DNA from 3 places in the Mesorhizobium sp. USDA 4775 genome. Region 2 is predicted to be linked to each of the others. Evidence: predicted binding sites of a transcription regulator. Region 2 holds the regulator's gene; each other region holds the start of a gene.
What was found. The regulator LexA, encoded in region 2, represses DNA repair genes until DNA is damaged. The targets are predictions, from matches to a motif close to TGTTCNNNNTGTGTTCNG.
Positions count from the first base shown of each region.

Region 1: the regulator LexA is predicted to act here: its motif matches at 6,554-6,571, upstream of dinB (DNA polymerase IV).
Region 3: the regulator LexA is predicted to act here: its motif matches at 3,243-3,260, upstream of recA (recombinase RecA).

Region 1 covers NZ_JBSSFM010000001.1:5,084,272-5,094,452, forward strand. Annotated here, with positions in the region: gene ACVILI_RS24860 (methylated-DNA--[protein]-cysteine S-methyltransferase) at 73-627, shown strand; gene ACVILI_RS24865 (2OG-Fe(II) oxygenase) at 657-1,367, shown strand; gene ACVILI_RS24870 (sigma-70 family RNA polymerase sigma factor) at 1,352-2,344, opposite strand; gene ACVILI_RS24875 (alpha/beta hydrolase) at 2,433-3,386, opposite strand; gene ACVILI_RS24880 (SDR family oxidoreductase) at 3,492-4,379, opposite strand; gene ACVILI_RS24885 (dihydrofolate reductase family protein) at 4,496-5,083, opposite strand; gene ACVILI_RS24890 (winged helix-turn-helix transcriptional regulator) at 5,195-5,617, shown strand; gene ACVILI_RS24895 (DUF899 domain-containing protein) at 5,683-6,393, opposite strand; gene dinB (DNA polymerase IV) at 6,602-7,849, shown strand; gene ACVILI_RS24905 (excalibur calcium-binding domain-containing protein) at 7,851-8,183, opposite strand; gene rsgA (ribosome small subunit-dependent GTPase A) at 8,366-9,406, shown strand; gene ACVILI_RS24915 (sterol desaturase family protein) at 9,425-9,955, opposite strand; gene ACVILI_RS24920 (NUDIX domain-containing protein) at 10,142-10,181, shown strand, end outside.
Region 2 covers NZ_JBSSFM010000001.1:4,026,694-4,036,874, reverse strand. Annotated here, with positions in the region: gene ACVILI_RS19785 (LpxI family protein) at 1-645, shown strand, start outside; gene lpxB (lipid-A-disaccharide synthase) at 638-1,810, shown strand; gene gltA (citrate synthase) at 1,841-3,169, opposite strand; gene gltX (glutamate--tRNA ligase) at 3,353-4,777, opposite strand; partial or broken gene ACVILI_RS19765 (ComEC/Rec2 family competence protein) at 4,881-7,335, shown strand; gene lexA (transcriptional repressor LexA) at 7,329-8,066, opposite strand; gene ACVILI_RS19755 (GntR family transcriptional regulator) at 8,444-9,217, opposite strand; gene ACVILI_RS19750 (ABC transporter substrate-binding protein) at 9,370-10,181, shown strand, end outside.
Region 3 covers NZ_JBSSFM010000001.1:3,601,258-3,611,438, forward strand. Annotated here, with positions in the region: gene ACVILI_RS17490 (hypothetical protein) at 1-181, shown strand, start outside; gene ACVILI_RS17495 (GFA family protein) at 198-695, opposite strand; gene ACVILI_RS17500 (TfoX/Sxy family protein) at 785-1,108, shown strand; gene ACVILI_RS17505 (pseudouridine-5'-phosphate glycosidase) at 1,110-2,027, opposite strand; gene ACVILI_RS17510 (carbohydrate kinase family protein) at 2,092-3,036, opposite strand; gene recA (recombinase RecA) at 3,318-4,415, shown strand; gene alaS (alanine--tRNA ligase) at 4,675-7,341, shown strand; gene ACVILI_RS17525 (SDR family oxidoreductase) at 7,352-8,647, shown strand; gene ACVILI_RS17530 (DUF2269 family protein) at 8,644-9,123, shown strand; gene ACVILI_RS17535 (glutathione S-transferase family protein) at 9,138-9,764, opposite strand; gene ACVILI_RS17540 (NADP-dependent isocitrate dehydrogenase) at 9,845-10,181, opposite strand, start outside.

The sequences.
Region 1 (10,181 bases), 1.1 Mb from region 2:
CTTAATGACATATTCTCACAGGCGGTGTTTAAGTCGGGCTAGGGTTCAGCCACAGACACAGGAGTGAAGACAATGAACCCGATGCAAACCCACATGCCCGCGACAACCAGCAACGCTGCCACCCTCGACGCCATCGCCTACGCCGTCGGCCAATCCGCGATCGGCAAGATCCTCGCGGCGCGCAGCGCGATCGGCGTCTGCGCCATCCTGATCGGCTCGGACGCCGACGCGCTGGAGCAGGACCTCGCCGACCGCTTTCCCGGCAAGGTGCTGGTCGAAGACAAGGGTGCCCTCCACGATGATCTCGCCGCGATTGCCCGCTTCATCGAAACGCCGGGCGCCGGCCTCGACCTGCCGTTCGACATAGGCCACGGCACGCCATTCCAGCAAAGGGTGTGGGAGGTGCTGCGCGCCATCCCTTGCGGCGCCACCATCACCTACACCGCGCTTGCCCGGCGCCTTGGCCAGCCGTACGGCGCGCGCGCCGTGGCGACCGCCTGCGCCGCCAACGCCATCGCGCTCGGCATTCCCTGCCACCGCGTGGTCCGCGCCGACGGCACGCTGTCGGGCTACCGCTGGGGCATCGAACGCAAGCGCGCTCTGCTCGACAAGGAGGCCGCGATATGAACGCCCATGCCTAGGTTGCCACAGCGGCGGTGGAAGCCGCCGAAACACGCGTCGCCATTTACGACTGGCCAGCGCTGGCCGCCGAGCTCGACGGCTTCGGCTGCGCGGTGATGCAAAAACTGCTCTCGCCTGAGGAGTGCCGGCAGATCGCCGGCCTCTACATCAAGGAAGAGCATTTCCGCAGCCACATCCACATGGCCAGGCACGGTTTCGGCAAGGGCGAATACCGCTACTTCCGCTATCCCTTGCCCGACCTCGTCGGCGGCCTGCGCAGCGCGCTCTATCCCAGGCTGGCCGAGGTCGCCAACCGCTGGAACGAGCGCATGGCGATCCCCCTGCGCTACCCCGCCACGCATGCCGAATTTCTCGACCAGTGCCACGCCGCGGGCCAGGTCAGGCCGACGCCGCTTTTGCTGCAATATGTCCCCGGCGACTTCAACTGCCTGCACCAGGATCTCTATGGCGACCTCGCCTTTCCCCTGCAGGTGGCGATCCTGCTCTCCGAGCCGGGCAAGGATTTCACCGGCGGCGAATTCGTGCTGACCGAACAGCGGCCGCGCATGCAGAGCCGGGTCGAGGTGGTGCCCTTGCGCCAGGGTGACGCCGTGGCCTTCGCCGTCCACAACCGGCCGGTGCAGGGAACGAAGGGCAACTACCGCGTCAACCTGCGCCACGGCGTCAGCCGCCTGCGCTCAGGCATGCGCCACACGGTCGGCATCATTTTTCACGATGCGAAGTGAGCGTTTCTTACCTTCCCCCCTTGTGGAGAAGGGAAAGCGCCGCCTCGTTCCGCGTCGCCGAAGACCATCTCCAGGATCCACGGACAGGCATAATAGTCGGCAATGCGGTCGATGACGCCGCCGTCGGCGTGGACGCGCACGAAATAGGCTGGCCGCCAGACCTCGCCATGCAGCCTGTCGACGACCAGCACGGCCTCCCCTTCGATCGTGTCTGGCCGCATGCGCCAGGGCTCGCCGCGCTCATACTCGACGAAATAGGGCGAGTCGGAGAGCAGGCCGTTGTAGCAGTCCGAAACCCGCAACTGGGCGTCGGCGCTGGTCAGCGCCCGCACCCCGTCCCAGTCCCTGGCATTGAAGAGCTCGACATAGCGGCCAAGCAGCCGCTCCAGTTCGGGATCGTGCGCCGGCGCCGCGACCGGTTGCGCCGGCAAGGCGGCGAGCTTGGCCCGGCCGCGATTGAGTGCCGACTTGACGCCCCCCGATGTCGAACCGACCAGGCCGGCAATCTCCTCCAGCGAATGGTCGAAGACATCCTTGAGCAGCACGCAGGCGCGCTCCTTCGGCGGCAGGTGCACCACCAGCCTTTCGATGGCGCGGCCGGCGCCCGCACCGGCGGGTTCGACCGGCAGCACGATCTCATCGCTGGCATAGCCAGCTTCGGCCTTGAGCCGCGTGCGGCGGGTGCGGATGAAGTCGATGCACTTGTTATGTGCGATGCGGAACAGCCACGGCCGCAGCGCCTGTGTGTCGTCGAGCAGCCCGATCTTGCGATAGGCCTCGAACAGCGCCTCCTGCATGACGTCCTCGCCATCGAGGGCCGAGCCGGTCATGCGCGCGCAATAGCGGTGCAGACGGACGCGCAAATGCGAGACCGTCTCCAGGAACGCCCTGTAGCGCAGGTCGAACAGGCCTTCGGGGTCGAGGCGCGGCTCGATGCCTTGCCTCGTCTCAGGGGAATTGCGGATCTGCTGGTTCATCGCGGCACGTCGCTCAGCGTCACCGCAGCATTGCGCAAGCGCTGCGCATCCACAAGCCCGAAGTGCGACCCGATCGGCCCTCTCATGCCTACGCCGCCTTGCCGCCGGCGACCTTGCCGCTGACGGCATTGTCACCGGCATCCGGCAGCCCGAGCCTCGGCCGCACCCAGGCGGCGAGGCGGCCGATCGCGTCGTCGGCCTCCGGCGCCCGGCCGGCCATCATCTGGAAGGAGTGCAGCATGTCGTCGAAGACGTCGAGGCGCGTCTCGACGCCAGCCTGCCGCGCGCGCTCGGCGAACATGCGGCTTTCGTCGACCAGCGTCTCGTCGGCGCCGGCCTGCAGGAAGACCGGCGGAAAGCCACTCAAATCGGCATAGAGCGGGCTGACCTCCGGATCGAGCCGATCGTAGTCGCCGATGAAGTTGGTCACCAGCCAGTCGACGCCTCCCTTGGCGAAGAAGGGATCCTTTTCACGGTTGGTTTCGTAACTGGTGGCGGTCAGCGCCATGTCGAACCAGCCGGAGATGATCAGCGTGGCGGCCGGCAGCGGCCGCTCCCGCGCACGCAGCCGCTGCAGGACGCCATAGGTCAGCACCGCGCCGCAGGAATCCGCGGCAAGCGCGATCCGCCTGGTGTCGAAGTCCTGGTCTATGAGCCAGTCCCAGGCTGTCATCGCCGCCTCGAGCTGGGCCGGATACTTGGCCTGGTCGGCCAGCGGATAGCCATAGAGCAAGGCCCGGCAGCCGACGGCCTTGGCCAGATGGCCGACCAGCTTGCGATGGGTGTAGATCGAGCCGCCGACGAAGCCGCCGCCATGCGCATAAAACAGCACCCGCCGCTCGTCCGCGCCCTTCGGCACGACCCATAGCGCAGGCACGCCGCCGGCATCCACCTCGACATAGTCGACGCCGCCGGGTTCGCCGGTCAGCGCCGTCCAACTGGCATCGTTGAACTCGACGAACGCCTGCGGGCTCATTTTGCCGGCATTGGCGCCGATCGCCGCGTAGTGGTTCCTGTTTGCTTCGCTCTCGATGCTCGCCATGATGCTCTCCTGGGTTACGGATCGCGGACCGCGCGACCTTTCGAGAAGCAGAGACGGATGGGCCGACAAAAAGGATACGTCGCCGCGGACGATTTTCCGCCCCGGCTAGCCCTCACCCCGAAACATCGCGGCGTGGCGTTGGGCGAATTCGACGAACGGCGTCGGCCGCACACCGAACATGTCGTGCGTCACCAGATGCACCCGCGATTTCGGCCGTCGCAGCCGCTCGGCCAGTTGTTCGTCCAGCGCATCGGCAAAGCCGGCCGGGACGCCGCTGGCCAGCAGGTTGCGCCGCCGCTCTGCGGGGCTGACATCGATATAGCGAACCGGCTTGCCGATCGCCTGCGATATCAGTGCGGCGATATCGCTCATCGTCAGCGCCTGCGGCCCGGTCATATCGAGACTCTCGCCTTCATGGCCGCCATCGCGCAGCAGCCGGAAGGCCACCTTGGCGATATCCTCGACATCGACCGGCGACAGTTCGGTCTCGCCGAGCGCGAGATAGAAGGCGCCTTCGGCGGCAATGGTCGGTGCATCGCGCAGGTACACCTGCATGAACTGGCTGGGGCGCAGATGCGTCCATGCCATGCCGGCCCCCTCCAGATAGCGTTCGACCTCCTCATGCATGCGGGTGAAGCGGAACCTCTTCGCATCGTAGCCGATGTTGGATTCGGCGCCGGAGAACTTCACCACATGCGCGACGCCGGCCCGGCCGCAGGCATCGATGAAACGGCACTGCGTTTCCGTCATGTCGTCGGCGGCGGTCGAAATCATCAGCACGCGGTCGATACCGTCGAGTGCCGCGCCAAGTGTGTCCGCCAGGCGCATGTCGCCCTCGACCAGTTCGACGCCGACAAGGCCGCCGAGCCCCGCCACTGACGCCCGGTCCGCATCGCGCACCAGCGCCCTCACCTCATGCCCCTGCCGCGCGAACTCGTGCACGATCGCCTTGCCGTTCAGCCCCGTGGCACCCGTCACCAGGATCATCGTCATCTCTCCGTCTGCAGTGAGGCGGCCGCCCCACCGGCGACCGCGCCTTGAAGACGAAGAGACGAGGGCAAAGGATTCTGCCCACACAGTTTTTTGACGGGAACCTTCGCCGTGCCCCCTCACCGCGCCGGGGCGTAGCGGTTGACCACCATGCCGCAGGCATAGGCTTTCGAGCCGAGCAGCCGGAGGTTACGAAAACCGCCCTGGTCGAAGATGCGGCGGCCGGCACCCAGCACGGCCGGATTGATGAACAGCTGGAACTCGTCGACCAGTCCGGCCGCGATCAGCGACGAGGCAAAGCCGGCGCCGCCGAAGACGATGATGTCGCCGCCCTCGCCTCCCTTCAGCGCCTCGACTTGGCGCGGCAGGTCGCCGCTCACCACCGCCGTGTGCTCCCAGCGCGAAGTTTTCAACCTGTCGCTCGGCACCACCTTCCGGACCTCCACGACGCGCCGGCCGAAGGCGTAGAACGGATCGCGTGGAAACTTCTTCGCCGCATTGCCCCAATGGCCGAGATAGCCCTCCTCGGCCATCTTGCGGCTGAGCAGGATGGTGTCGATGCCGGCGAAGACTGTGTTGAAATCCTGCTTCAGCTCCTCGTCCCAGCCGATGTCGTCGCCCCATTCCCAGAGCTGCCAGCGATGGTCGTCATTGGCGCCGACAAAACCGTCGACCGACATCTGCATCTGCAAGATAAGCTTCTTCATCGTCGTCTCCTCGTCTGTCCGGCTCAAAGAAAATTGCTTTACTTTTGGAACCGTTTACGCAAGGCAAAAATGGTGTCAAGAGTAAAGTGATTTAAAAATGGAACCATAGACATGTCGACGCGCGAAAGGTCCGGCTGCCCGATCAGCCTGTCGCTGGAACTGCTCGGCGACCGTTGGACGCTGCTGATCATCCGCGATCTGGTCTTCGCCGGGAAAACGCATTTTCGCGAATTCCTGCAATCGGATGAAGGCATCTCCTCGCGCACGCTGGCGGAGCGGCTGCAGACCCTGCAGGACGAAGGCATCCTCACCCGCAGCGACGATCCGAGCCACGGGCTGAAGGCGATCTACCGGCTGACGGAAGCCGGCATCGACCTGTTGCCGGTGCTGGCCACGCTCGGCGCCTGGGGCAGCAAGCACCGCAAGGCCGACGATCAGCTCGCCCGCACCGCCGACGAACTGGCGGCCGGCGGCGAGCCGGCGCTGGAACGGATGAAGGCGGCGCTGCGGGCCGAACATCTGGCGAACACATGATCGCCGAAACTCTTGAAGGATGCCGCGAGGCCGAGGCGCCCCAACCGCGCGGCGATAACGGATCGTCAGCCATCATACTCGTCGTGAAGGCGAACCCAATCGCCCAGCGTATGCGATGGCCCGTTTTCATTGCGGCCGATGGGAGTGAGGTCGAGATAGTTATAGGTCCCGATCAGGTTCTCGCCGCCCCGGCTCCGCACCTGGAAAGTGCAGTAGATCGTGCCATCGTCATCCCTGTAGAAAACGGTCGCGCCGCCGCGATCCCTGCCTTTCATCGCGACCTCTTCGAAATTGAACAGCACCTTGCCCGACTTGATCTGGTCCTCGGTGAACGACACCTGGAAGTCGAAATTGAAATCGCTGCCGAATGACGAAACCCAATCGAACTGCCAATTCATCCGCGCCTTGAAATCCATGAGCTCGGCCAGGGGAGCGCGCGCGCAGACGACCAGGGAGACGTCGTGATGCCTGAGATGCTGGTTGGCGGCGTCGATGTGGTCGCAAAGGAATGAACAGCCGGTGCAGCGATAGTCCGCATTGGGCGGAAACATGAAGTGATAAATGATCAACTGGCTGCGGCCCCCGAAGAGATCGGCCAGCGATTTCCTGCCCTGGGTCGTATCGAACTCGTAGAGCTTGTCGATGCTCAGCCACGGCAGCGCGCGCCGCTCCGCCGCGAGTTGTTGACGCTGTCGGGTCAACGCCTTCTCCTTTGCGAGATGCGATTTGTGCGCTTCAAACCAGTCCGAGTAAGGCGCGATGATGTGGTCGGTCATGTCGTGCTCCTTCCGCATTCAGGCATGCTGACAGCCTCGTTGCCCGTCTTGAAGACGTAGTTGAAAACCGCGATCCGACATGGGCCGCGCAATTTTCGCGGGGAAGAGAGCAGGCGATACAGCCGGACGCGGACATGCCGCTTGACAGATGTACATGTTATGTTCTCTATTCGTTCCGATCCATCAGCAACCGCGGATATGCAGCCGGATGGAAACGACAGCCACCATCCTGCATGCCGATCTCGATGCCTTCTATGCCTCGGTCGAGCAGTTGCTCGACCCGTCGCTACGCGGCAAGCCGATCGCGGTCGGCGGCGGCGTGGTGCTCGCCGCCTCCTATGAAGCGCGCGCCTTCGGCGTGCGCGGCGGCATGCCGGGGCGCAAGGCGCGCGAGCTTTGCCCGCAACTGATCTTCGTTGGCGGCAATTTCAGCCACTACCAGCGGCTGGGCGACGCGGCGATCAAGGTGCTCGACGATTTCACGCCGGTGGTCGAGCGCATTTCCATCGACGAGGCCTTCGCCGATGTCGCCGGCTGCACGCATCTGTTCGGGCAGCCGCAAGAGATCGCCACGGAGATCCGCCGCCGCGTGCGGGCCGAACTCGGCCTGCCGATCTCGATCGGCGTCGCCCGCACCAAGCATCTGGCCAAGATCGCCTCGCAGGTCGCCAAGCCCGACGGGCTGGTGGTGGTCGACCCCGGCAACGAACTGGCCTTCCTGCACGATTTGCCGGTCTCGTTGATGTGGGGCGTCGGTCCGGCGACCAAGGCGCGGCTGGCCGAAATCGGCATCGAGACCATCGGCGAGCTGGCCAGGACGCATAGCGGCGCGCTGACGCGGCTGCTCGGTCCCGCCGCCGGCGAAAAGCTCGCCGCTCTCGCATGGAACCGCGATCCGCGGAAACTGGAGACCGGGCGCCGGGCACACTCGGCCGGCGCGCAATCGGCGCTTGGGCAAAAGCCTGCCGTGGCGCAGGTGATCGTGCCGACGCTGCTGCATCTGGCCGACCGCGTCGCCAGCCGGCTGCGCGCCAAGGCGCGGCCGGGCCGCACGGTGACGGTGCGCGTGCGCTTTGCCGATCTCAGCGCCGTCACGCGTTCGATCACGCTGGATCAGCCTATCTCGGCGACCACCATGCTGGCCGAGATCGCCGGCGACCTTGTGCGCGGCGTGCTCGCCGACCATTCACGCGAAAAGACCATCTCGCTGCTGGCGATCTCGGTCTCGCATCTGGAGGAAAGCGCGGAACTGCAGCTCGACCTGCCGCTTGGCCTCGCCGACGAGAAGCGCCGGCCCGGCAGCAAAAAAGGCCTCGCCCGCTTCGGCGCCGACCGCGCCATCGACAAGATCCGCGAACGCTTCGGCAAGCAGGCCGTCGGCTACGGCACGGTGGCGCTGGAAGCGGCGCGCTCCGTGCCTGACGAATTCAGGGAACTGGCGGAAAAGGAACTGTGAGCTATCTGCCGGTCCGCCAATAGCGATGCACGCTGACGCCGCTGCCGCTTCCCCCATGCCAAGGCTCGCAGGCGATCCCGTCCTTGTCGGAATCATGCGTCGGCCAATAGCCCGGCTGTCCCCTGCGCGCGGGGGCAAGCCCGACGGCGCGGGCGGCCGCACAGTTGGGGAACGCGGCAAAGTGCCTTAAGGCGGCGAGCGGCGAGTCAATCTGGATGCCGACAAAGCCATAGGCGATGTAGCCGGACAAGAGGATGAACGGCGCGAAAAGAGCCAGATATTTCAGCCTGCCGTGGCGACGAGTTGCAGGCCAATGCAAGAATGGCAGAAGCATTCCCGGCGCGCCCCCTGCTTCAGACCCCGACACAAATCTATCTTCACCGGGCTGTTGCGACAACCGGCAACGCTTGCCAAACCCCGCCGTGCCGCCCATACAGCGGGACGGGCGGATCGCCCATCCCGAGAGGTCCGCGCCTCTCCATCCTGCCGGGAATACTGTCCGATGTCAGCGACGCCGTGCCCTTGGTCGAAGCCGTGACGGCCTCTTCCCCCTCCCTTGCCGGCCTTGGATGGTCGGAATTTTTCGGCGACCAGCTTGAACCGGGCGATGCAGACCTCATCCCGACCCGCATTGCCATGGTCCATCGAGACCGGCTGAGCGGCCTGTCGCAGACGGGACAAACCGACCTATCCCTGGCGCCGCAGGCCACCACCGGCGACTACGCCGTCGGCGACTGGGTGCTGGTCGAGCCGCACAGTCACCTTCTGCGGCGTCGCCTGACCCGCAAGACGGTTCTTGAGCGCCGCGTCCAGGGCGGCAGGGGGCCACAGCTGGCAGCGGCCAATGTCGACACGCTGTTCATCGTCACGTCCTGCAATGCCGACTTCAACATCGCCCGGCTCGAACGCTATCTGGCGCTGGCCAACGAGGCCGGAACGACACCCGTGATCCTGTTGACCAAGGCCGATACGGCCGAGGACGCCGAGGCGTACCAAAGCCAGGCCGCCGCGCTGCAGCGCGGATTGGCCGTGGTGACGCTGAACCCGCGCATCGCGGACGCCGCGGGCGCCCTCGCGGCCTGGTGCGGCGCGGGGCAGACGGTGGCGCTGATCGGTTCCTCCGGCGTCGGCAAATCGACACTGGTCAACACGTTGGCCGGATCCGCGCAGCAATCACCGCAGCAGACCGGCGCCATTCGCGAACATGACGCCAAGGGACGCCACACCACCACGGCGCGGTCGCTGCATGCCATTGCCGGTGGCGGCTGGGTGATCGACACGCCGGGCATGCGCACGCTGCAGGTCAGCGACGTCGCCTACGGCATCGACACGCTGTTCGCCGAAATCACCGAGTTGGCGCCGCTGTGCAAGTTCCGCGACTGCACGCATATGCACGAGCCGGGCTGCGCGGTGCAGGCAGCGTCGAAGGCCGGCACGCTCGATCCGGAGCGCCTGGCCCGCTGGCGCAAACTGTCCGACGAAAACCAGAACAACACGCCGGTTCAGACGGGACCTCGCGGCGCCAAGTCACCCGCCGGCCGCGGCAAGCGACGTTGAACGGCTGCCCTACTGCCCTCAAAGCCGGGCCGTGCCGAAAACCCGATCCCAGAAAAGCGACGTCACGCCGAAATTGGCGTTGTCGTCTATATGGTGATGCACCGCGTGGCGGCGCTTGAGCGTGTAGAGATAGCTGGGATGGGCGGGATGCCAGTGGTGGATCATGTGGTGGACGCTGATGTACCAGAGATAGCCCAGCATCAGCCCGCAGCCGACCGCGCTGGCGGTCGCGAAATCCGAGAGCAACCAGATGGGCAGCGCGATCAACGCATGCACGCCCAGGCTGAGCCAGGTCGGCGTGCCCACCGGACTGCGCTCTTCGACGTGATGACGGTCGTGCAGATCCCTGATGTAGGGAACATGATGCAGGACGAAGCGGTGCAGGACGTATTCGATCAACGTCCAAAGGCCGAGACAGATCACCACCGTGCCGATCCAGTCCGGCGCACTCTCCTCCCCGGCCTCGATCAGCCCGGCCACGCCCAGAAGGGCGATCACCAGCGGATAGACCACGAAATCGCTGTAGTAGCCGATCAGACCGAGTTGCATTCCGGACGCCCCAACTGATTTCGACGCCGCCCCAGAATCGATGCTATCAGATTGCCGAACTCGCGGATGAGGTGCAATGCAGATGCATCTGACATAGCGTCGCAATTTCCCGGTGCAAGCTCAGCACGCATGATCGACTCAAGAATCGGCGGGCCTCGCACCGGCGCCGCAAACGGACATGCAAAAATGGCAAAACGCAGTGCGGGCCTGCTGATTTATCGTCGAA
Region 2 (10,181 bases):
CTGGTGCTTGCCGGCGAGATCAAGCGCCGGCCAAGGCTGACGCATCTGCGCCCAAGCCTTAGCCTGCTGGCGGTGATACCAATTGTCGTCATGGCGCTGGCGCGTGGCGACGATGGCCTGTTGAAGGTGGTGGCGCGCGGTCTCGAGGCCCGAGGGATAAAGGTCATGGGCGCCCACGAAATCGTGCCGAGCCTGGTCGCCGCCGAAGGGGTCTTGACCAAAGCGGTGCCGCAGAAATCGGATTGGCGCGACATCGAGGCAGGCTTTGCCGCGGCGAAGGCCATCGGGGCGCTGGATATCGGCCAGGCGGCGATCGCGGTCGGCGGCCGGGCCATTGCGCTCGAGGGCATCGAGGGTACGGCCGGATTGCTCGACCGCGCCAAACTGCTGCGTGGTCACGGCCGCATCGCCGGCAAGACCCGCGGTGTCCTGGTCAAATGTGCCAAGCCTGGCCAGGAACTGCGCGCGGACCTTCCATCCATCGGGCCGCAGACGGTCGAAGCGGCATATGCGGCCGGGCTTGCCGGCATTGCCGTCGAAGCGGGGCGCTCACTGATCCTCGAAGGCCCCGCAACCCTGTCGCGCGCCAATGAACTTGGTCTGTTCATCGTCGGCCTGGCCGCAGCGGAGCCTGCACATGGCTGACAGGGCGTTGAAGATCGCGATCGTCGCCGGCGAGGAATCGGGTGATCTGCTCGGCGCCGACATCGTGCGTTCACTCCGCCAGATAACAGGTCGCGAGGTGCGGCTCGTCGGCCTCGGCGGCCGGCATCTCGGCGAATTGGGCCTGGTGTCGCCCTTCGATGCCGGTGAGATCGCGCTGATGGGTTTCAGCGCCGTCCTGCGCGACCTGCCGCGCCTCATCAGGCGGATCGGCCAACTGGCCAAAACCATTGCCGAAGAAAAGCCGGACTGCCTGGTCACCATCGACAGTCCGGACTTTTCCTTGCGCGTCGCCAGGAAGGTACGGGCAGCCAATCCGTCGATACCGATCATCCATTATGTCTGCCCGAGCGTCTGGGCCTGGCGGCCGGGCAGGGCGGTGGCGATGAAGCCCTATGTCGACCATATCCTCTGCATCCTGCCGTTCGAGGTGAAGGAACTCGACCGGCTGGGCGGCCCGCCGGGCACCTATGTCGGGCATCGCCTGACGCATGATGCGGGCGTGCTTGCCTCCCAGAAGGCGCAGGCCTTGCCGCGCGATCTTGCCCAGGACCGGATCAAGACATTGCTCGTCCTGCCGGGCTCGCGGCGCGGCGAGGTACGGCGACTGATCGAACCATTCGGCGAGACCGTGTCGATACTGCGCGCGCGCGGGCATCGGCTGCGACTGCTGCTGCCGACGGTTCCGCATGTCGCCGATCTCGTCAAATCCTCGGTCAATCGTTGGGACGAAAAACCCGAAATCATCGTTGATCCGCAACGCAAATGGCAGGCTTTCGGCAAGGCCGATGCCGCGCTGATCGCATCGGGGACCGTGTCGCTGGAACTGGCTTTGGCTGGTGTGCCGATGGTGTCGTCCTACAGGCTCGATCCGGTCGCCCGTGCCGTTGCGCCGTATCTTGTTTCGGTCTGGTCGGCGCTGCTGCCCAATCTCATCTCGGATCGCGCGCTCATCCCGGAGTTCTACAACGAGTACGTCAAGCCGAACAATCTGGCTCGCCAACTGGAAGCGTTGTTTGCCGACAGCGGCATGCGCGCCTGGCAGAAGGACGGCTTTGCGGAGATTGCGCTGCGCATGGCGACGGACAAGCCGTCGGGCGAGATCGCGGCGGGCGTTGTGCTGCGCCATATAAAAAAGGCGCCCTGAGAGGCGCCTTTTTTTAATCGGCAGCTTCGGTCAGCGCTTGGCGATCGGCACGTAGTCGCGCTCCGGCGCACCGGTGTAGAGCTGGCGCGGGCGGCCGATCTTCTGGCGCGGATCCTCGATCATCTCCTTCCACTGCGCGATCCAGCCGACGGTGCGTGCGACCGCAAACAGCACGGTGAACATGGTGGTGGGGAAGCCCAGCGCCTTCAGCGTGATGCCGGAATAGAAATCGACATTCGGGTAGAGCTTCTTCTCGATGAAATAGGGGTCGGTCAGCGCGATCTTTTCCAGTTCCATCGCGATGTCGAGCAGCGGATCGTCCTTGATGCCGAGTTCGCCCAGCACCTCGTGCGCCGTTTTCTGCATGATTTTCGCGCGAGGATCGTAGTTCTTGTAAACGCGGTGACCAAAGCCCATCAGCCGGAACGGGTCGTTTTTGTCCTTGGCGCGGGCGATGAATTCCGGGATGTGATCGACATGGCCGATCTCGCCCAGCATGTTGAGCGCCGCTTCATTGGCGCCGCCATGGGCCGGGCCCCACAGGCAAGCGATGCCGGCGGCGATGCAGGCGAACGGGTTGGCGCCCGACGAGCCGGCGAGGCGAACCGTCGAGGTCGAGGCATTCTGCTCGTGATCGGCGTGCAGGATGAAGATGCGCTCCATGGCGCGCGCCAGCACCGGGTTGATCTTGTATTCCTCGCACGGCACCGCAAAGCACATATGCAGGAAGTTTGCCGCGAAACCGAGATCGTTCTTCGGGTAAATGAAGGGCTGGCCGATATGGTACTTGTAGGCCATGGCCGCGATCGTCGGCATCTTGGCGATCAGGCGCATCGACGCCACCATGCGCTGGTAGGGGTCGGAGATGTCGGTGGAGTCGTGATAGAAGGCCGACAGCGCGCCGACCACGCCGCACATCACCGCCATCGGGTGCGCGTCGCGGCGGAAGCCGGTGAAGAAGCGCGACATCTGCTCGTGCACCATGGTGTGGCGCGTCACGCGGTAGTCGAAATCGTCCTTCTGCGCCTTGGTCGGCAGTTCGCCGTAGAGCAGGAGATAGCAGACTTCGAGGAAGTCGCCGTGTTCGGCCAGCTGGTCGATCGGATAGCCGCGGTGGAGGAGAATACCGGCGTCGCCGTCGATGAAGGTGATCTCGGACTCACAGCTTGCCGTCGAAGTGAAGCCGGGGTCGTAGGTGAAGGCGCCGGTCGTGCTGTAGAGCGAGGCGATGTCGATGACGTCGGGTCCGACGGAGCCGCTTCGCACCTTGAATTCATGGGTCTTGCCGGCGAATTGAAGCGTTGCGGTAGCCTCTAGGTTCGCGCCGCCCACATCCAGTTTTTTCGCAGCTTCGGTCATTGCAAACTCCTTGTTGTTTCCTCATGCCGGCAAAGGCAAATTCTGCAGAGCGACACGTCGAAATCACCGCAATGCGCGTATTCGCCACCGCATTTTAGGAGGTGCGTGCCAGATTGGGCCAAGGCCTAATGTTGCACTGCGAAACGCGCCTTTCAATGCCAATCTTCTTGGGCCAGTTTGCTCCTAATCGATTTGATCCGCTATGCGCGCCAGGCTTTCCTCGCGCCCAAGCACGGCAAGCACGTCGAACACGCCAGGCGAGGTGCTTTTGCCGGTCAGCGCGGCCCGCAACGGTTGGGCCACGGCGCCAAGCTTGTGGCCACCGGCCAGCGCATAGTCGCGGATCACGGCTTCCGCCGCGGCTGCAGTCCAGTCGCCGGAAAACGCATTCAAAGCTTCGTGAGCGCCGCGCAGGATCTTGCGGGCGTCGTCGTTGAGCAGGAGGGCCGCCTTCTCGTCGACCGGCAGCGGTCGCGTGGCGAACAGATAGGCCGCGCCATCGACGAGCTCGACCAGCGTCTTGGCGCGCTCCTTCAGGCCCGGAAGGGCCGCCAGCAACTGCGCCTTGTTGTGTTCGTTGAGGCGCGCGGCCATCGCCGGGCCACCCTCGAGATAGGGCAGAGTGGCGATGAAGATGTCCAACAGCTTCGCGTCGGCCATGCGCCGCATATGCGCGCCGTTGATCGCTTCCAGCTTGGCGAAATCGAAGCGGGCAGCGCCCTTGTTGACGTCGCCGATATCGAACCAGGAGATCATGTCCTTGATCGACATGATCTCGTCATCGCCATGACTCCAGCCCAGGCGCGCCAGGTAGTTGAGCAGTGCCTCCGGCAGGTAGCCCATGGCCCGATAGGCTTCGACGCCGAGCGCGCCATGGCGCTTCGACAGCTTGGCGCCGTCGGCGCCATGGATCAGCGGGATGTGCGACATGGACGGCACGTCCCAGCCCATGGCGTTGTAGATCACGGTCTGGCGGGCCGCATTGGTCAGGTGGTCGTCGCCGCGGATGATGTGGGTGACACCCATGTCGTGGTCGTCGACGACGACGGCATGCATGTAGGTTGGGTTGCCGTCCGAACGCAGGATGATGAAGTCGTCGAGATCCTTGTTGGGGAAGCGCACCTCGCCCTGGACGCGGTCATGGACGATCGTCTCGCCTTCGGTCGGCGCCTTGATGCGGATGGCGCCCTTGACGCCCGCAGGCGCCTCAGAGGGGGCGCGGTCGCGCCACTGGCCGTTGTAGCGCGGCGGCAGGCCCTTGGCCCGTGCTGCCTCGCGCATCGCCTCCAGCTCGGCCGGCGTCTCGTAGCTGTAATAGGCCTTGCCCAGACGCACGAGTTCCTCCGCGACCTCGCGGTGGCGTGGCGCGCGCTCGAACTGCGAGACCGGGTCGCCGTCCCAGGTCAAGCCGAGCCAGGAGAGGCCGTCGAGGATGGCAGCCGTCGCGGCGGCGGTCGAACGCTCGCGATCGGTGTCCTCGATGCGCAGCAGCATCGTGCCGCCGGTGTGTTTGGCATAGAGCCAGTTGAACAGAGCCGTGCGCGCGCCGCCGATGTGCAGATAGCCGGTGGGCGAGGGGGCAAAACGGGTGACGACCTTGTCGGACATGAAACTCTCGGAAACCATCTGAAGCGGGGTGCGGCCGCGCGGACTTTCGCGCGTCGCGCGTTCATGTAGCATAGGGCGTCAGGCGTGCAAGGGGCAGGACCCGATGGCTGGACGAGGCTGGGGCTCGGATCAGGGCGAGGACGCTGGTGTTGGCGTCAGCGAACGGTCGTTGTTTGCATCTCCCCTTGCGAACCCACTGCCATCGCCCCTTATGCCTGCACCCGGCAGCCAGCCGCCGCAGGCGGATATGCCGGCGACACTTCCGCCGCCTGCTTCAGGCCGGATTGTGCGTGTCCGGCGGCGACTCGCCCGGGTTTCCTGGCCTCGCCTACGCCATAGCGCGGCGACAGCAGCGGAGCTCGAGCTTGACCGGGGCATCGCCTTCCTGCTGGTGCCGGTTTGTCTGGCCGCTGGAGCGATCGGCTATTATTCGCTCGCGACGGAGCCTGATTTTGCAAAGCCTGTCGCGGTCGTCGTGCTGATGGCGGTCTGTGCGCTTGTTTCGCGCTCCTGGCCCAAAACCCATCTGGGCTTCACGGCGGCATTGTTGTGCGCGCTTGGCCTGCTTGTCGCCAAGGTCGAGACATGGCGGGCGGGCACCCAGATGCTGGGTTCGGAAATCTCGACGCAAGTCACCGGCCGTGTCGTTTCGCTCGACCGGATGGAGACCGGCCGCATCCGGCTGACCATCGACGTGACGTCGACCGCCCGGCCGAAACTGCGCTATGCGCCGGAAAGGGTCAGGCTTTCGGCGCGAGATATCCCGGCGGAAATGACCGCCGGCTCCCTGGTCACCGGCTATGCTAAACTGTTGCCGCCGACCGGTCCGGTGCGGCCGGACAGTTACGATTTCTCCTTCGACAGCTATTTTGCCGGCATTGGCGGCAGCGGATTCTTTCTCGGCAACCCAAAGCTTGTCTCAGCCACGGACGACGAGGTGCCGCTCACGGCCCGCCTTTTCTCGGGGATAGAAAATGCCCGTGAAGCCATTGCCGACCACATCAGGGCCACGGTTGGCGGTGCCGAGGGTGAGATCGCGGCGGCGCTGATCGTCGGCGTGCGGGCCGGCATTCCCGATGAAATCAACGAGGCGATGCGACGCACCGGCATCTATCACATCATCTCCATTTCCGGACTGCATATGGCGCTCGTCGCCGGTACCATCATGGGGCTGCTGCGCGGCGCCTTCGCGCTGTTTCCGGACTTTTCCGCGCGTCGGCCGGTGAAGAAATATGCGGCCGCCGCGGCCCTTTTCTCGATCGCCGCCTATCTCGTCATTTCCGGCGTCGTCGTCGCGGCCGAACGCAGCTTCATCATGCTGGCGGTGATGCTGATTGCCGTGCTGTTCGATCGCGCGGCGCTGACCATGCGCAATCTTGCGATCTCGGCGATCGCCGTCATTGTGGTGTCGCCGCATGAGGTAGTCGGCCCAAGCTTCCAGATGTCGTTCGCCGCGACCGCGGCGCTGGTCGGCGCTTATGCCGGCTGGGCGGATCACCATGCGGGAAAGGCAAGACCGCCACCGCCAAAGCGATCCCTGCCGGGTTTTCTCACGCGAAAATTCCTGCTGGCGACGGGTGGGTTGGCGATGACATCCATCATCGCCGGCTGCGCCACGGCGCTGTTTGCCATCTGGCATTTCCAGCGTGTGTCGCCGCTCAGCCTGTTCGCCAATCTGGCCGTCATGCCGATCGTGTCACTGATTGTCATGCCTTTCGCTGTTCTCAGTTCGCTTGCGATGCCCTTTGGTGCCGACAGTCCCTTCCTTTACGTGATGGGCAAGGGCCTGACCGCAATGATCGCCATATCGGCGTGGATATCGGAGCGCTCCCCGGTCGATGCGGTCGGGGCTGATTTCGCAGCAATCCGTGCTGCTGGTGACCGTCGCCCTGGTCATCGCGACGATGGCGACGACCTGGCTGCGGCTCGCGGCAGTGCCATTCGCGCTTGCCGGCCTGCTGACAGTATCGGATACGCGCGCCCCGGATGTGCTGATTTCCGAAGATGCGCGTTTGGTGGCGCTGCCGATCGGCGGTGGAGAACTCGCGGTCAGCCGGGCTCGCCCGAACGAGTTCACCGTCGACAATTGGAAACGCGCGCTGGTGTCCGAAACCATCGTCGTGCCGGAGATGTTCGACAAGGCGGACTGGCAATTCGACATTGCCGATGCCGCCAATCTGCCGCCGGGAGCGCCGTTTTATTGCACGGATGGCGTCTGTCTTGCCCGGCACCCGTCAGGGGCGATCATCGCGCATGTCGAAGACCGCAAGGACACCTGGAAGGCTTGCGGTTTCGCCGATTTGATCGTCGTCAATGACGCGACAGGCTATGATTCCTGCCACAATCCGCTGGTTCTTGTCGTCACCAAACGGCAACTTGCCCGCAAGGGCAGTGCCGCCGTCTTCTTCGACCGCCAATCGGCGACAGGTCCGCCAATCATCAGCTTCGCGGTGGACGGGCCATATCGGCCCTGGCACGAGCAGCGAAAATTTTCGCGCGAGGCGAGGGGGCTGCCGCCCTATCAAAAACCCGAAAAGCCGGCCGTTCCTGCTCAGTAGCGCCGGATCAACCCGACAAGCTTGCCTTGCACCTTGACCCTGTCTGGCCCGAAAATGCGCGTCTCGTAGGCCGGGTTGGCGGCTTCAAGGGCGATCGAGGCGCCCTTGCGGCGGAACCGTTTCAGGGTTGCTTCCTCCTCGTCGACCAACGCCACGACGATCTCGCCCGGGCTCGCCGTGTCGGCGTTGCGGATGATGACCGTGTCGCCGTCGAAGATGCCGGCGTCGATCATCGAGTCGCCCTTGACCTCAAGTGCATAATGCTCGCCACCCATGATCATGTCCGGCGGTACCGAGATCGAATGTGTCTGATGCTGGATGGCATCGATCGGCACACCAGCGGCGATGCGACCCATCACCGGGATCGACACGGCGGAAACCGCATCGTCATTATTGCCGGCCGCGGGCAAGCGCGATGCCGCCGGCTTGATCTGGCGGCCAAGACCACCCTGGCCGAGGCTGCCCTGGATGACGCTTGGCGAGAATTTCTTTGCCGCGTTGAGGCCGGGTGCGATCGAATCCGGCAGCCGCAGCACTTCCAGCGCCCGCGCCCGGTTGGGCAGCCGGCGAATGAAGCCGCGTTCCTCCAGTGCCGTGATCAGGCGATGAATGCCTGACTTGGAGGCAAGATCGAGCGCCTCCTTCATCTCGTCGAAGGAAGGCGGAATGCCGCTTTCCTTGAGCCGTTCATGAATGAACATCAGCAGTTCATGTTGCTTGCGTGTCAGCATGGCGGCCCCCAAGGCATTGAACGACGGGTGTGAATCAGAATCGAAAAACAAACCCAGAACAAACACTATCTGTTCCAGTTGTGTTCCGCAACTGTTTAAAGTTTAATGAATTTGTTAACGCGTCTGAAATTATTTGGCCCCGGCAGCGGGCCGCGCTCGACCGCTTCCGCTCCCCGCAGGTTCATTGAAATCATTTTGGTTAATGGCCTGTGGCCTACCCCTGGATGCGGTTTGGCATCAGGCGTTTGAGAGGCGTCCACAGAGCGGATTTGTACGGTGTATCGATCCATTTCCGGCGGAACGAAACGAAATCAAAATGCCAACGGTCGCGGGTTCAGGCCGGCCACGGCCGCGTGGATCTGGACGCCGCGGCGACGTCATCCGGAAACCGCTTTCAGGCTGCCGGCGCGCGCGGTGTAGGTGTTGGCGCCGTTGTCTTCGCTGTGGACATAGACATGCAGCGTGTAGCCGATATGCGCCGTCATCAGCGCCTTTGCCCGCTCGACGTCGCGATCGAGCGCCGCTTCCATGATTGCGGTGTGATGCTCGATGGCGATCGCTTCGCGCAGCGCGTCCATAGCCTCGCCATAGCCGTCCTTGAGGCCGGCCGCCGCCCGCAATGTCGGCGCCAGGCCGAGAAACCGATGATGCCGACACAGCTGATCGGCGATCGTCGAGCGAAAGCGCAACAGCCAGTTCGACGTCGCCGCGCTCAGCAACGCCGCATGGAAGGCCTCGTGGCTCTCGTCCCATTTGTCGACGGCCGCATCGGAAGGGTCTTCGACCGCGGTCTTGCAGCGGGAGAGCCGGTAATGAGCGGTGACGACCGCGTCCTCCCATTCCCTGCCGCCGTTCGCGATCGATTCCAGGAACAGCGGCATTTCGACAACCATCCTTGCGCGCGCCAGGTCCTCGAGCTCGGCGCGCGACACGGGAGCGACGGCAAAGCCGCGATTGCTGATGGCGGTGACCAGGCGCTCGGCTTCAAGTCGGGACAAGGCTTCACGCAGCGGCGTCCAGCCGACGCCGTATGTGCCGCGCAGCGCGCTCAGCTTGAGCGGCGCGCCCGGCATGAGGCGGGTGGTCAGGATATCGCGCCGCAGCAGCTGATAGGCCGCCTCGGTCTTCGTGGAATTGTTCTGATCCTGCATCGCCATCCGTCCGTCATCGGCTTGCGAAAATTATATATGAAGCGGAGGTATGGCAAGAATTATATATAATGTTTGACACACGGCGGGCGACTGACCATGATCGCCGCAGTTGCCGTCCTGTGGGCGGCGCTGATCAAATCTGGGAGGAAATGATGTTGAAGTCGAAGTCCGCTTGGCTGTCGGGATTGGCCCTGGCAGGCGCATTAATGGTCAGCGCAGGCAGCGCCGCGGCCGATCAGATACGCATCGGCATCGCCAATTTCGGCGAGCATCCGCAGCTCAACGCCGCCATAGCGGGCTTCAAGAAGGCATTGACGGACAAAGGCTTTGTCGAGGGCAAGGACGTCGTCTACACCGAAAGCCATACCAATTTCGATGCATCTCTGGTGCCGCAGATGATCGCCAAGCTGCAGGCGGAGCAGCCCAAGCTGATCTACACCATCACCACGCCGGTCTCGCAGATCGCCAAGAAGGCGCTCGCCGGTTCCGGGATTCCGATCGTCTTTGCCGCGGTCACCGATCCGGTGGCGGCCAAGCTGGTGCCGTCGTGGGACGCCGGAGACGAAGGCATGACCGGCGCCAGCGATCTGCAGGATGTCGCCGCGGTGATGGCCTTCACCAAGAAACTGCTGCCGAACGCCAAGCGTTTTGGCGTGCCTTACAATCCAGGCGAGGCCAATGACGTTGCCCTGATCGAAAAGATCAAGGCGGCGGCACCCGCCGCCGGCTTTGAGGTCGTCGAAGTCGGTGTCGACAACGTCAATGACATTCAGCAGCGCATCGCTTCGCTCGCCGGCAAGGTCGACGTGATCTACGGTCCGGCCTCGAACCTGATCCAGCCGGCGATCGCCGCTGTCTCCGCGGCCGCCCGCCAGGCCGGTATCCCGGTCGTCAACTCTGATGACAGCGCGGTCCGCAACGGCACCGTGCCGGCGAGCTTCGCGGTCAATTACACGCAGGTCGG
Region 3 (10,181 bases), 430 kb from region 2:
AAAAAAGATAAAGCTATTGTATATAGCGTGCCATTTATCCGGCATGGTTGTTGCAATTTTATTCGGACTTTGTGCGCTTGAGGTGCATAGGGGTGATATGATCATACTCTTCGGCTCTGTAACCATTGCCTTCCTGGCGTCTGCTGTTCGCGGGCTGTCAAAAATGATCAAAGCACAATAGGGTTTTGTCCTTCCCTCTAATCGACCCACATCCCCATCCGCTTGTGCCAGTCGGCGATCGATTCCTCGGGGTAGACATCGAACGTCTTGTCGCCCTTGCCGATATCGGGCTCGACCCAGTTCGCCTTGTATTTCAGCATCAGATGCACCTTTTGCGGCGGCTTCGGCAGGTCGCTGTCGATTGCCGAGGCGAAGGGGTGCACCAACTCCGGCCAGGTCGGGTCGTAAAGCCAGAGCGCCGACCCGCATTTGCGGCAGAAATTGCGCTCGCCCGTCGAGACCTCGCAATGCGGATGCTCGTCGTCCTCGATCTCGGCACGGTATACGCCAAGGCTCCTCTTGCCCCTGATGTTCAGCGTCTCATAGGCGGCGCCGAGATTGATGGCGAACCCGCCGCCGCCCTGCTGCTTGCGGCAGATCGAGCAGTAGCACAGCATGAACGGTACGGGCGTGTGGCTCTCCACCTCGAAACGCACCGCGTTGCAGCGGCAGGACCCCTTGAGCAGAAGCGGCATGACAAAAACTCCGATGGAATGGTCTTAACCTGTCAGCATGGTTCTGGTTGCGCGATGACAATGTCAAATGCCGGTGACATGATCGCGGCATGGACAATGAACGCATCGCCGAACTGTTCTCAGGGCTGGGCCCGGTCAGCATCCGCAGGTTGTTCGGCGGCAAGGGCATCTATTTCGACGGCGTCATCATCGCCATCGTGCTGCGCGGCGAGTTGCTGCTCAAGGCCGACGAGCAAAGCGCGCCCGATTTCGAAGCCGAGGGCTGCAAGCAATGGGCCTATACCGGCAAGCGCCACGGCAAGCTGGTCGCCATGCCCTATTGGAGCATTCCCGACAGCGCCTTTGACGATCCCGACGAGATGACGGTGTGGGCGCGCCGCGCCTATGAGGCAGGGCGGCGCGCAGGCAAGTGAACTACAGCGCCTTGGCGATCTCGGCAGCCAGCCGCGCATTGTTTTCGACCAGCGCGATATTAGTCTTGAGGCTGCGGCCGCCGGTCAACTCCAGGATTTTTCCCAGCAGGAACGGCGTCACCGCCTTGCCGGTCACGTTGAGCGCCTCGGCCGCCTTTTGCGCGGCGTCGATATAGCCCGCCATCTCTTCAGCAGGGATTTCGTGGTTTTCCGGCACCGGATTGGCGATCAACATGCCGCCACCCAAGCCCAGTGCCTGCCGCGTCCGGAAGAAATGCGCGATCTCTTCGGGCTTATAAAGGGTCAGCGGGGCGCGGAACGGCGACTGCCGCGACCAGAAGGCGGGCATGGTCTCGCAGCCATGGCCGACGACAGGCACGCCTCGCGTCTCCAGCACTTCCAGCGTCTTTTCGATGTCGAGGATCGCCTTGGCGCCGGCCGAGACGACGATGACCGGCGTGCGCGCCAATTCGTCGAGATCGGCGGAGATGTCGAAGCTCTTCTCGGCGCCCTTGTGCACGCCGCCAATGCCGCCGGTGGCGAACACTTTTATCCCGACCATTTCAGCCGCGATCATGGTGGCGGCGACTGTCGTGCCACCCGTGCGCCCTTGCGCGACGGCAAAGCCGAGGTCGGCGCGCGACAGCTTCATGGCGTCACCGGTCATGGCCAGCGATTCGCGCTCGCCGTCGGACAGGCCGATCTTGATGCGGCCGCCAACCACGGCGATCGTCGCCGGTATGGCGCCGCCGTCGCTGATGATCTTCTCGACATTGGCCGCCATGGCGCCATTGTCGGGGTAGGGCATGCCATGGGTGATGATGGTGCTTTCCAGCGCCACAACCGGGCGCCCGGCGGCCAGGGCTTGCGCCACCGGTGCGTGGATGTCGATGAAGGGGCGGGCGGTTTCGGGGCTCATCTGGATCTCCAACTCGCGGTGCGGCGCATGCCGGCAATACAGCGGCACTATGAATTTGCCGGTCTCATGCCACTTCCTGCGCGTCCGGCACAAGTGCCAGCGCTTCCGCGAAGCTTGCCGCGGTAAAATCAGGGATGGCGTCGGCGCTTTCGATGGCCAGCGTCGCCGCCGCGACGCCTTCGCGCAAGGCCTGGCGCAGCGGCAGGCCGCGCAGCAAGGCTGCCACCGTCGCACCCGCCAGCGCGTCGCCGGCGCCGGTGACGTCGGCGACTTTTCTGGGGGCAGGCGGTTGGATCGAAAAAGCGCCTGTCTCGTCGAAACCCAGCACCGGCGCGCTGCCTGCCGTCACGACGCCGCTGGCAAGGCCGCTGCATCGCAAACCGTCGACGACGTCTCGCTCGGCGGCATTTGCATTGACGCCGGCCAGCGCGACGGCCTCGCGCCGGTTCATGAAGACCAGTGCCAGCGCGCCGAGCACCGGTATCAGCCGCACGACCTTGGCCGGCGAAATGGCAATGGCATAGACCGGCTTGCCGGCGGCAAGCGAAACCAGCCGCTCCAGTGCCGAAGACGGCAGATTGGCATCGCACAGTATGGCATCGGCGGCTGCGATCGCCTCGCGGACCTTGGAGCGCCTCATCTGCTTGGGAAACGCCAGATCGTACAGCGCCATGTCGGCGAAGCCGACGATCAACTCGCCCTCGCGATCGATCAGCGCCGTATAGCTCGGCGTCGTGCGGTCGAGGAAGACCGCCGACAGGTCTGCGATGCCTGCCTCGGCGATGGCTCGCGAAATGGTGTCGGCCCCGGCATCGCCGCCGCGCATCGACATCAGCGAGCCCGATACGCCGCGCCGCACCGTGCTGCGCAGCGCGTTGAACACGCCGCCGCCGACATCCTCGCGCATCGTGCCGGGATTGGACGCGGCCGGCACGTAGGCGCCGGACACCTGGCCACGCCGGTCGATATGGGCGCCGCCCACGGCCAGTATCTCTATGGATTTCACCATGCTGGCGATATGCCCTTTGTTATTGCGACTGCACAAGCGCTAGACTGCGCCGCAGACCTTCGCCAGCAAGATGGCGATTCGGCGGATCGATACAATCGAACAGTCTGGCCCAATGTGGGGCGCGTTCCTGTTCGATCTCTTGGTACGAAAAAAGAACAAATCCGGATATGACTTGTTTTTCAGATATTTGATCCCTCTTGCCAAACGAGAACAAAAAAGGTACAAAATGGCAGGGATTACGGATTGTCCGGCCTTCATTGACGACCAAGGGGTGATGTATCATGGCTCAGAATTCTTTGCGGCTTGTAGAGGATAAGGCAGTGGACAAATCAAAGGCTCTGGATGCGGCGCTGTCGCAAATCGAGCGGGCTTTCGGCAAGGGCTCGATCATGCGGCTCGGCGCGAACGAGCAGGTCGTCGAGATCGAAACGGTGCCGACCGGCTCGCTCGGCCTCGACATCGCGCTCGGCGTCGGTGGCCTGCCGCGCGGCCGCATCATCGAGATCTACGGGCCGGAAAGCTCGGGCAAGACGACGCTGGCGCTGCACACGGTGGCCGAAGCCCAGAAGAAGGGCGGCATCTGCGCCTTCGTCGACGCCGAACACGCGCTCGACCCGGTCTATGCCCGCAAGCTCGGCGTCGATCTTGAAAACCTGCTGATCTCGCAGCCCGACACCGGCGAGCAGGCGCTGGAGATCTGCGACACGCTGGTGCGTTCCGGCGCCATCGACGTGCTGGTGGTCGATTCGGTTGCGGCACTGACGCCGCGCGCCGAAATCGAGGGCGAGATGGGCGATTCGCTGCCCGGCCTGCAGGCCCGCCTGATGAGCCAGGCGCTGCGCAAGCTGACCGCCTCGATCTCGCGATCCAACACCATGGTCATCTTCATCAATCAGATCCGCATGAAGATCGGCGTCATGTTCGGTTCGCCCGAGACCACGACCGGCGGCAACGCGCTGAAATTCTACGCGTCGGTGCGCCTCGACATTCGACGCATCGGCTCGGTCAAGGACCGCGACGAGGTCGTCGGCAACCAGACCCGCGTCAAGGTGGTCAAGAACAAGCTGGCGCCGCCCTTCAAGGTGGTAGAGTTCGACATCATGTATGGCGAGGGCGTGTCCAAGACCGGCGAGCTGGTTGATCTCGGCGTCAAGGCCGGCGTGGTCGAGAAGTCCGGCGCCTGGTTCTCCTACAATTCGCAACGCCTCGGCCAGGGCCGCGAAAATGCAAAACTGTTCCTGCGCGACAATCCCGATACGGCACGCGAGATCGAACTGGCGCTCAGGCAGAATGCCGGGCTGATCGCCGAAAAGTTCCTCGAAAATGGCGGGTCTGAAGGCGGCGACGACGGTTTTGAGGACGAAGCCGGCGCGATGTAGGGCAACGGACAGAGTTCGGCCATAAAGTCGGCCTATGACCTGATGCTTAAGTAATCGAGTTCTTTAGTACCGCGTCCAAAACCGCCGGCCTTCGCGCCGGCGGTTTTCGTTTTTGGGGCCAATAGACTCCCAGGATTGGCCCAGTTCCGTGTTTCTGGACAGGCTGGAGCGTGCCCGCTAAAAGGCCAAGTCTATTTCTGGAAAGCAGACACCAGTTTCCGCCGGCCGCGCCGGCGGTTTTCGCGAAAAGGCAGCAGTCATGAGTGGCGTGAACGAGATCCGGTCGACCTTTCTCGACTATTTCCGCAAGGAGGGCCACGAGGTCGTGGCCTCGAGCCCGCTCGTGCCGCGCAACGATCCGACATTGATGTTCACCAATGCCGGCATGGTGCAGTTCAAGAACGTCTTCACCGGTCTGGAGAAGCGGTCCTATTCGCGCGCCACCACCGCCCAGAAGAGCGTTCGCGCCGGCGGCAAGCACAACGACCTCGACAATGTCGGCTACACCGCGCGCCACCTGACCTTCTTCGAAATGCTCGGCAATTTCTCCTTCGGCGATTACTTCAAGGAGCGTGCCATCGAGCTTGCCTGGAACCTGATCACCAAGGAGTTCGGGCTGAAGAAGGACAAGCTGCTGGTCACTGTCTATCACACCGACGATGAGGCGGCCGGCTTCTGGAAGAAGATCGCCGGCTTCTCGGATGATCGCATCATCCGCATCGCGACCTCGGATAATTTCTGGGCGATGGGCGACACCGGTCCCTGCGGGCCGTGCTCGGAAATCTTCATCGATCGCGGCGAGCACATCTGGGGCGGTCCTCCCGGCAGCCCCGAAGAGGATGGTGATCGCTTCCTCGAATTCTGGAACCTGGTGTTCATGCAATATGAACAGGTGACGAAGGAGGAGCGCATCGACCTGCCGCGCCCGTCGATCGACACCGGCATGGGGCTGGAGCGCATGGCCTCCATCCTGCAGGGCGTGGAAAGCGTTTTCGAAACCGACCTGTTCCGGCATTTGATCGATGCGGCGTCCTCCGCGCTCGGGCGCGCGCCTGATGCGGAAACGGTGGCCTCCTACCGCGTCATTGCCGATCATTTGCGCTCGTCGTCCTTCCTGGTCGCCGACGGCGTGCTGCCTTCGAACGAAGGCCGCGGCTATGTGCTGCGCCGCATCATGCGCCGCGCCATGCGCCACGCGCAGCTGCTCGGCGCGAACGAACCGCTGATGTGGAAGCTGGTGCCGGCTCTGGTGCGCGAGATGGGCCAGGCCTATCCCGAGCTGCTGCGCGGCGAACAGCTGATCACCGAGACGCTGAAGCTCGAGGAGACGCGCTTCCGCAAGACGCTGGTGCGCGGCCTCGGCCTGCTCTCCGAGGCGACGGAAACGCTGCATGCCGGCGACATGTTGGATGGCGAGACGGCTTTCAAGCTTTATGACACCTACGGTTTCCCGCTTGACCTGACGCAGGACGCGCTGCGCCAGCGCAACATCTCGGTCGATCTTGCCGGCTTCACCAATGCGATGGAGCAGCAGAAGGCCGAGGCGCGCAAGCATTGGACCGGGTCTGGCGAGGCCGCCACTGAGACGGTGTGGTTCTCCGTGCGCGAACAGACCGGCGCCACCGAATTCCTCGGTTACGAGACCGAGCAGGCGGAAGGCCTGATCCAGGCGCTGGTCAAGGACGGCAAGACCGTCGACAGCGCCGGAAAGGGCGATGCCGTTGCGGTGGTCGTCAACCAGACGCCTTTCTATGGCGAGTCCGGCGGCCAGATGGGCGACACCGGCATCATCTCCGGCGAAGAGTTCTCGATCGAGATCGCGGACACGCAGAAGAAGGCCGACGGGCTGTTCGTGCATCTGGGCAAGGTGGCGAGCGGCACGGTCAGGACCGGCGCCGCCGTCGAGCTCAAAGTCGACCATGCGCGCCGCACCAGGCTGCGGGCGAACCACTCCGCCACGCACCTGATCCACGAGGCGCTGCGCGAGGTGCTGGGCACTCATGTCGCGCAGAAGGGCTCGCTGGTCGCGCCCGAGCGTCTGCGCTTCGACATCTCGCACAACAAGCCGATCTCGGCCGAGGAACTCGAAGAGGTCGAGCGCATGGCCAACGAAATCGTCGTGCAGAACGGCCCGGTGACCACGCGCCTGATGTCGGTCGACGACGCGATTGCGGAAGGCGCCATGGCGCTGTTCGGCGAGAAGTATGGCGACGAGGTACGCGTCGTGTCGATGGGCACGGGCCTGCACGGCGCCAAGGCCAACCGGCCCTATTCGGTCGAACTCTGCGGCGGCACGCATGTCAGGGCGACCGGCGATATCGGCCTGGTCCGCGTCGTCTCCGACAGCGCGGTCGCCGCCGGCGTGCGCCGTATTGAGGCGCTGACCGGCGAGGCGGCCAGAAAACATCTCGACGAGCAGGATCGGCGTCTGAAGGCGGCGGCAGCCGTGCTGAAAATCTCGCCCGCCGACGTGCCGGCCCGCGTCGAGGCTTTGCTCGAAGAGCGCAAGAAGCTCGAGAAGGACCTGACCGAAGCGCGCAAGAAACTGGCGCTGGGCGGCGGCGCCGCGGCGGGTGCACCCTCGGAGAACGAGACGGTCGCGGGCGTTGGCTTCCTCGGCAAGGCGGTCTCCGGCGTCTCGCCGAAGGATCTGAAGCCGCTGGCCGATGCCGGCAAGACCTCGCTCGGCTCCGGCGTCGTCGTCTTTGTCGGTGCCGGCGAGGACAACAAGGCAAGCGTCGTCGTCGCCGTTACCGACGACCTCGTCGGCCGCTTCAGCGCCGTCGACCTGGTGCGCGTCGCCTCCGCCGCCTTGGGCGGGCAGGGCGGTGGCGGGCGGCCCGACATGGCCCAGGCCGGCGGCCCGGATGCCTCGAAGGCCAATGATGCGATCGCGGCTGTGAAGGCGGCGCTCGAAGCCGCCTGAAAGCCATGACATGAATGTTCTCGTCCTCGGTGGCTATGGGTTGATCGGGGACGCCGTCATTGGCCGTTTGCTTCGCGACGGTCATCATGTGACCGGTCTCGGCCGCGATGTTCAGGATGCCGGGCGGCGTCGGCCCGCGGTTCGCTGGATCGCGGCGGACATGTCGAAACTGCTTGCCGCCGAAGACTGGCTGCCGGTGGTTGCGGGCATGGACGCGGTGGTCAATGCGGCGGGCGCCTTGCAGGACGGCCCGCGCGACCGCCTCGACGCTGTTCATCGGGGCTCGGTGGTGGCACTCGTTGCTGCCTGCGAACAGGCCGGTGTTCACCGCTTTGCGCAGATCTCCGCGATCGGCGCCGATCTCGCTTCGGCAAATCCTTTCTTCAGCACCAAGGCGCAAGGCGACCAGGCCGTCGCAAGCTCCTCGCTGGCGTGGACCATCCTGCGGCCGGGCCTGGTGATCGCGCCCGCCGCCTATGGCGGAACGGCACTTCTGCGTGCCCTTGCGACATTTCCGGGTTTTGTTCCGGCCGTCATGACGCGCCAGCCGATCCAGACCGTGGCGGTCACCGACGTTGCCGAAGCGGTGTCACGGGCGGTCGCCGGATCGCTGCCGCCCCGACTTGCCGTCGATCTCGTTGAAGCCAATGCCAGACCGCTCGCCGAGGTCTTGACCGCCTTGCGTGCGTGGCTTGGCCTGCAGCCCGCAAGAGTGGTGCCGATGCCTGCCATTCTCGGCCGGCTTGCGGGCGCGGTTGCCGATATGCTTGGCATTCTCGGCTGGCGGTCCCCGCTGCGCAGCGCAGCCCTTGCTGCCGTGGCGCGCGGCGTCACGGGCGACGCAGCGGCTTGGAACCGAATTTCCGGCCGTCCGCTTCAGCCGCTGGAAGCAACGCTGGCCGATATGTCCGCCAATGTCCAGGAACGATGGTTCGGCCGCCTCTGGCTGGCAAAGCCTGTCATCTTCGCTTGCCTGTCCTTGTTCTGGCTTGTTTCGGGTGTCGTCGGTCTGATCCGGCAAGAGGCAGCGGCGGATATCCTTGTTTCGCACGGCGTCTCGGCGAGCCTCGCTCACATCTTGGTTCTCGTCGGAAGTGCTGCGGATATCCTGGTTGGCGCGGCTGTCGTGGTTCGATCCCTGGCCCGGCACGCGCTGCTGGCGATGATTGCGATCACGCTGTCCTATCTGGCGGGCGCGACGCTCCTTGTCCCCGGCCTATGGCTCGATCCACTGGGACCGCTGGTCAAGACGATCCCGGCGCTTTGCCTAGTGCTGGTGGCGCTCGCGGTGCTCGACGAGCGATGAGCCTCTGGGCCGACATATTGCGCTGGGCGCATGTTATCGGCGCCACGGTTCTGTTCGGCACTGGCGCCGGCATCGCCTTCTTCATGCTAATGGCGCAACGCAGCGGACGCGCCGACCTCGTCGCCCATGTCGCGGGCACGGTCGTCATCGCCGACACGATTTTTACGGCGACCGCCGTCATCGTGCAGCCGATCACGGGCGTGCTGCTGGCTCAGGCACTGGGCTGGCCGCTCAACGAAGGCTGGATCGTTCTGTCCTTGCTGCTTTATGTCGTCACCGGCCTGTTCTGGCTGCCGGTCGTCTGGATTCAGATCCGGATCCGCAACCTGGCGCGGCAGGCCGCCATCGAAAACGCGCCCCTGCCCGCCGAAGAGAAACGCCTGTTTCGCATCTGGTTTGCTTGCGGCTTGCCGGCTTTCGCCGCCGTGCTTGCCATTCTCTGGCTGATGGTGACCCGGCCCGAGATAGGGTTTTAGCGCCGCCTTGGCTCTCAATCGGCCTTTTCGGTCATGGCAAAGGCTTGTCTGGCCGCGATGCGGTCCCACCAGGCCTGAATCTCGGGAAACTCGGCCAGCAGCTTCTGCCCGTCGGCAACCTTGAGGAAATACGCGATGATCGGCGCGGCATGCAGGTCGGCCAGTGTCACGTGATCGCCGAGCAGCCAAGGTCCGGGAGCCTTGAGTGAGGTGAGTACCCTGAGGACCGTTTGGGCCTGGCTCAGGCCGCTAGCGATCAGGGTCTCATCCGGCTCTGGCTTTTCGAGCCGCTCGACGGCAACGTCCCAGACCATGGCGCGGTAGCCATAAGCGTCGAGCATGCCCGTCATCTGGCCCATCCTGGCGCGGCCACGCGTATCGGCGGGCTGCAGCGCCGGACCGTCGAAAGCCTCATCGACATAGCGGGTAATCGCATTCGTCTCGAAAAGGCGAAAACCGTCATGCTCGAAAGCCGGGATGCGGCCGAACGGGTGATGTTCGAGATACCAGGCCGGGATGCCCTCGGCGGCGAAGATGTCGAGCGGCACGAGTTCGTAGTCGATGCCCTTCTCCTCCAGCGCCATCCGCGCGATGCGCACATAGACGCTGTAGTCCGCGCCATAGAGGATCGGCTTGGTCATGCTGTCAGCCCTTCGCTTTCGCTGGCCCAAAAAAGGCGAAGGCTCCTTTCGGAGCCTTCGGCATGTGTAAAGCTGGGTTCTTAGGCCATCGCCTTCTGCAAGTTCTCGTCGATCTTGTCGAGGAAGCCGGTGGTCGAGAGCCAGGGCTGGTCGGGGCCGATCAAGAGCGACAGGTCCTTGGTCATGAAGCCGGACTCCACGGTCTGGATGCAGACCTTTTCCAGCGTCTCGGCGAAACGCTTCAGCTCGGCATTGTCGTCGAGCTTGGCGCGGTGCGCCAGCCCGCGCGTCCAGGCGAAGATCGAGGCGATCGAATTGGTCGAGGTTTCCTCGCCCTTCTGGTGCTGGCGGTAGTGGCGGGTGACGGTGCCGTGCGCGGCTTCGGCTTCCACCGTCTTGCCGTCGGGCGTCATCAGC